DNA from 2 places in the Butyricicoccus sp. AM32-19 genome. Region 1 is predicted to be linked to the other one. Evidence: predicted binding sites of a transcription regulator. Region 1 holds the regulator's gene; the other holds the start of a gene.
What was found. Region 1 encodes LexA, which represses DNA repair genes until DNA is damaged. Its sites were predicted from a motif close to CNAACANNTGTTNG; they were not measured.
Positions count from the first base shown of each region.

Region 2: the regulator LexA is predicted to act here: its motif matches at 1,302-1,315, upstream of iolE (myo-inosose-2 dehydratase).

Region 1 is NZ_QUIX01000001.1:7,968-11,108, forward strand. It holds gene DW806_RS00035 (DAK2 domain-containing protein) at 1-786, opposite strand, end outside; gene DW806_RS00040 (Asp23/Gls24 family envelope stress response protein) at 1,096-1,446, opposite strand; gene lexA (transcriptional repressor LexA) at 1,744-2,334, shown strand; gene recG (ATP-dependent DNA helicase RecG) at 3,061-3,141, shown strand, end outside.
Region 2 is NZ_QUIX01000010.1:19,594-22,734, reverse strand. It holds gene DW806_RS09415 (helix-turn-helix transcriptional regulator) at 1-899, opposite strand, end outside; gene iolE (myo-inosose-2 dehydratase) at 1,445-2,344, shown strand; gene DW806_RS09405 (Gfo/Idh/MocA family oxidoreductase) at 2,403-3,141, shown strand, end outside.

The DNA.
Region 1 (3,141 bases):
GATTTCGTTCAGGATAGAGCGCAGACGGGCAACATTGCGTGCCTTGTCCTTGCGGGATGCGATGAACTCGGTGCAGTAGGTGAAGGTGATGTCCTCGTCGCTCATCGCAGCGAAGTCTGCGGTGAACTTGGTCGGCTCTGCCGCAACAGCACGTTCCTTGTGGATGCCGCGCAGCGCGTCCAGCATGCCCTCGAAGATGGTGATAAAGCCGAAGCCGCCGGCGTCAACCACGCCTGCCTTTTCGAGCACCGGATTCTGATGAACGGTTTCCTCAAGTGCGGTGTGGCCCTGCTCGATGATCGCTGCCAGAACCTGCTCTGCGGTGAGCGTCGGCTCGGCCTGACACAGCTCGACCGCGTGCTGTGCCGCAACGCGCGATACGGTCAGGATGGTGCCCTCAGCGGGCTTCATAACCGCCTTGTAGGCGGTGTCTACGCCCTCGCGCAGCGCAAGCGCGAGTGTGCGGCCGTCGGCCTCGTCGGTCTCGCGCAGCTTTTTCGCCATGCCGCGGAACAGCAGCGACAGGATAACACCCGAGTTGCCGCGCGCGCCGCGCAGCAGCGCGGAAGCGGTCGCATCTGCCGCTTTGGCGAGGGTCGGCTCAGCGAGCTTTTCCATCTCAGCCATCGCGGAACCCATCGTCATGGACATATTCGTGCCGGTATCGCCGTCCGGCACCGGGAATACGTTCAGTTCGTTTGCCTGTTCCTTCTTTTCGGCAATGGCGAGTGCGCCCTCGATCACCATGGACCGGTACAGCGCACCGTTGATTTTCTGATCTGCCATTTAATTTAATCTCTCCCTAAAAGTAACCGCGCAGTTGCGCGTAATAAGATTTCGGTTTGCTTGCAAACCGTAACCGCATGGCAGGATTTCCTTAGGGCAATCCGAGCCATTGGTCCCGTCCGCAGACGTCCGCGGTTACGCCGCGGCATGCAATCAGCGGCGTATTTCGCCGCAACAAAACCCGCGACATGAGCGTGGGTTTTGTTACTCCGACTCAGCGCCCTTGGGGCGCGTCGTTCGGGTATCGGAAGTCAGTTTCTACGGAACTGATTTCCGTATATAGGGGACTTGCGAAGTCCCCTATAGGTGTCAGTCCGCCTTGATGCTCTCTACATAGATATCGACGTTCTTCACGTCCACACCGGTCAGACGCTCAACGTTGTAGCGTACCTCGCCGATGATAGAGCGGCAGACGGTGGCAATATTCACACCGTGCTCGACTGCAATGTGCAGGTCGATGTTGACACCGCCGTCCACAGCCTCGGTGACCTTTACACCGCGCGACTGGTTTTCCAGTCCGAGCAGATGCGCCAGTCCGTCCGACATGGAGCGGATGGTCATGCCTTTGACACCGAAGCAGGAGGATGCTGCGTAACCGGCAATGCCGGCCAGCACCTCGTTGGTAATGTCGATATATCCGAGATCGGTCTTGATGGTCATATAAAAACCTCCCTGCGAGTTAGGGGTGCAGAATGCGGGTCCCCTTGCAATAATCAATACCTTTGCTGTTTATATGATATAACAAAATCATGTAAAATACAAGCAATGCGGTGATGAAACTGCGTTATTTTTCAACACGGCGGCAGAAAATGGATAAATTGAAGGATAGTGTCGAATAACGCGGAAAATTCGTGCAGGTTAATGCAAACAAATGTTTGCTTATTGCAGCGGATTGCGGTATAATAAGGATAAAATTACGAACGTATGTTCCGACGGAAACAGCGAGGAGTGCCGAAAATGAAGAAGATTTCCGCCAAACAACAGCAGATACTGGAGTATATAAGCAGTTATTCCCTCGAACACGGCTATCCGCCTTCGGTGCGCGAGATTGGTGCAGAGATGGGACTGCGGTCGCCGTCCACCGTGCATGCGCACCTGAAAAAGCTGCAGGAGGCCGGTTATCTGGAGCCGAATGAGCATAAATCGCGTGCGCTGACGCCGGTCAGCGGCCCTTCCATGGTGCCGCGCGTGCCGATTCTGGGCCGCGTCACCGCCGGTATGCCGATCCTCGCGGTGGAGGAGCATATCGGCTATGTGCCGTTCGAACCGGCAGTGGGCGGCGGCGAGTATTACGCGCTGCGCATTCGCGGCGATTCGATGATCGGCGTGGGCATTATGGATGATGATCTGGTCATTATCCGGCAGGATGTGCAGGCGCGCAACGGCGACATCGTAATCGCGCTGCTCGAGGATGAGGCCACCTGCAAGACGCTCAACATCACGCCGGACGGTGTCTGGCTCATGCCGGAGAATCCGGCGTATCCGCCGATCAACGGCACCGGGTGCCAGATTTTAGGCGTGGTGAAGGCGGTTTACCGCGAGTATTAAGAGCAGCCTTTTCAGTACCGGCTGAGCGGGGGACGCGAACTGCCGCAGGCGTGTTCGCCCTAACGGGCGGGAGGTTTTTCGCTTGAAATCAAGCGGGGGATTTGCCGCGCCCGCAGCGAGGGCAAGAGGGTAGACACCTACGGTTTCTACCCTCTTAACTCCCGTTTCCCTTTGTTTGTTAGTCTGGCGCAGACCAGAGAGCGGCGACCGCTTCGAAAAGGGGAACGGCAGTCGGGTTACCACAGCGTATCTTTCGCAACCTGTTCGCAGTTCACAGATAGATTGCTGCTACACAGGGTGCGGCACTGTTATGCCGCACCCAGCGTAGAGTTGCCCGTATGTGTAGCAGAAAGGTATCTGACCCTGCGAATACGCGGATACATGGACGGCTATCAGTCGTCCTGCGGAAGAAAAAATCCTCTGCCGTTCCTTTATAGTCTCAGTTCTGCAAATTTCGCTGTGCTAAGAGGAAACGGGGAGATTCATAAGAGGGGTGGAAACCTTTGGTGTCCATCCCTCTTATGCGCCCGCCGCGTAGGCGAACTCCCGCTGAACTTCAGCGAAAAACGCTCCGCCCGTTAGGGCGAACCGTCTGCGCGGTTCGTGCGCCCCGGTCAATTGGTGCAGAAAAAAGGGCGCCGCCCAGAATGGGCGAACCGCCTGCGCGGTTCGTGCGCCCCGTAAAGCGGGTGCCTTGCAAATCAAAATTCCCAAAGGAGAATCCTCATGCCATCGGTTGATGACAGCATCCAGTTCGTCAAGGGCATCGGCCCGAAAAAGGCGAAGCTGCTCGAAAAACTGCATATC
Region 2 (3,141 bases), on a different contig from region 1:
GGCTTCTCCTCGATGCCGGTGGACACAATATAATTCTGCCGGAACTTATTCGGCGGCATGCCGACGTTTTTGGTAAACTGCAGATTGAAATAGCTCTGCGTGTCATATCCCACCATCTCCGCGATACGCGTGATGGACAGGTCGGTCGTGATCAGCAGCGTCTGTGCTTCACCGATGCGGCGGCGCAGCAGATACTGCACGGGCGAATACCCGCTCATCTGCTTGAAAACATGCGATAAGTAATACGGACTGATGTGCAGCGCCTCACCCATGCTCTGCAGCGTGATCGGCTCCATATAATGCTTGTCAATATATTCCTTAATCCGTCTGCCGAGAATGTGCGGCTCCTCCAGCGGCTTTTCCGACTCCGCGTGAGAACCGGCGGTGACCGTCAGCACCGACATCAGCAGCGCGTGCATCAGCGAACTGCAGAACAACTCAGCATTCGGCTCGCCTGCCGACAGGGTGCGGAACATCATTTCAAACAGGCAGTGCAGATCAGCGAAATACTTGCCGGTCGGGAATACATAGCCCGCATCATCCGGAATGAGTGCGTTCTCGCGCAGACCGGGCATATGCAGCCCGCCGACGGCAATGCAGTAGCTGCCGACCTCCATATCCGGACCGGAAACCTCGTCGTGCACCACGCCTGCGTTGTATACGAGCAGATCACCCGGCTTGATGATGACTTTTTTATCGTGAATCAGGTATTCGCTTGAACCGCTGCAAATAAGAATCAGCTCGACAAAATCCTCATGCGCATGCATGACACGCGGATGTGCACTGGCATCCGGTCGGATTTCACTGACGTAAAGCAGCTTCGGCTGATTCTCCCCCTCAAAAATTGATTTAACTTCCTTCTCTACAAAGCACTGTACGTTCAGGCTTGCCTTCGGCATAGTTTTTTGCAGCTCCTCTCTTTCTCCGACGGTGATTTTACTCTTATAAAAGTATAGCACACGGGTCCGTTGTGCGCTAGCACATATTTGCTTTTGCAGACCGCCGTATATCGTGCTTTTTTGCGGTCGGGCTGAGAATAATTATAGATTCTTGCTATTTGCAGATTCTTGTTTTTTGTTCTCGCTTATTTATAGTATAGCATATCCGACCGAGAATCTTCCGTATGTTTCTCTGCGGTTTTTTAGCTTTCACAAACCTGCCGATTCGCCGGTCTCCGACCGCCAAAAAGCAGGATTTATAAAAACAAGCGCACAGCCTCAAACCCGCTCCGAAAAAATACTGTGCATTTTTACCGCCGCTTTTACCTCTAATATATTATATATATGGGCTTTTCGGGTGTCCGAAAAAAAGTTTCCGTTTTTTGAATCAAGCCAAGAATCTAAAAGAAACCGTTCGCCATATCTGCTAAACTATAAGCACAAAGAGAAGAAAGAATCTCACAGCTCAGTTGTGAGATACAACAAGAATGAAAGGACGAAGCATTATGTTAGATCCCAAAAAGGTTAAAATCGGTATCGCGCCTATTGCATGGACCGAGGACGACATGCCGGAGATGGGTGCTGAAAACAGCTTCCTGCAGACGATCAGTGAAATCGCTCTGACCGGTTATGTTGGCACCGAGATCGGCTGCCAGTTCCCGCGTGATCCGGCGATTCTGAATAAGGAGTTTGGCCGCCGCGGTATTTCCGCCATCACCGGCTGGATCAGCACCTACTTAAATGAACTGCCGATGTGGCAGAACGAGCGTGCGTTCGTTGACCACATGAACTTCCTGAAGTCGATCGGCGCTACGATTATCAACACATCCGATCAGTCGTTCTCCATTCAGCATCAGTGGAACACTCCGCTTTCCAACAAGAAGGTGCTGAACGACGATGAGTGGGAGGTACTGACCAAGGGTCTGGATCACCTCGGCAAGATCGCTTATGACAGCGGCATGAAGATCGTGTACCATCATCACATGACGACTACCGTGCAGAAGACCGACGAAATCGACCGTATGCTCGCTATGACCGACCCGAAGTACGTCAGCATGATTTACGATACCGGTCATCTCACCTTCTCCGGCGAGGACCCGATCGAAATTCTCAAGAAGCACCACGACCGCATCGGTCATGTCCATCTCAAAAATGTCCGCAAGCCTGCAATGGACAAGTGCTACGCTGAGAACAAGAGCTTCCTCCGTTCGATTCCGGAAGGCGTGTTCACCGTTCCCGGCGATCCGGAAGGCTGCGTAGACTTCCCGACCGTATTCAAGCTGCTCGACGAGTACAACTACGAGGGCTGGCTGGTCGTAGAGGCTGAGCAGGATCCGGCTATCGCAAATCCGCTCGAGTACGCCCGCATGGCCCGCGCCTACGTCAAGGAGCACACCGGACTGTGAGTTAACCCATTATTTTTAATAAAAAGAGCAAGAAAAGATCACAAAGGAGGGTATTACTATGAAAAAACTGAAGATTGGTATCATCGGTGTAGGCCGTCTGGGTTACGAGCACGCCTGCAACATTGCAAACCGCGTTCCGGGCTCCGAGCTGGTAGCTATCGCAGACGCAAACTTCGACCGCGCAAAGCAGGTCGCTGAAGAACTGGGCGTAACCGCCGTTTACAACGACCCGAAGGATCTGTGCGCTGACCCGAACGTTGAGGCCGTTGCCATCATCACCAACACCGCTTCTCACGTTGAGATGATCAAGATTGCGATGGATGCCGGCAAGCACGTTTTCTGCGAAAAGCCGCTGGCTGACACGGTTGAAAAGTGCAAGGAGGCCGAGGCCATCATCGCCGCTCACCCGGAGCTGACCTTTATGCTGGGCTTCATGCGCCGCTATGACCACTCCTATCAGGTAGCTAAGAAGAAGATGGAGAACGGCGACATCGGTGATGTTATTCTGGTTCGCTGCTACTCGCAGGACCCGATCTCCATCATCGAGGGCACCCTCGAGTACGCTCCGCGCTCCGGCGGTCAGTTCATCGATATGTCCATTCACGACTTCGACCTGATTCGCTGGCTGACCGGCTCCGAGGTCAAGGAGCTGTGGGCTACCGGCGGCTGCTATGAGTTCAAGCAGTACAAGGACTGGGACGACGGCGACAACGTTTCCGGCCTGATGAAGATGGAAAACGATGCTATGGCATTCTTCTTTGCCGGTCGTGCAGCAGCTCACGGCTCTCATGTTGAGA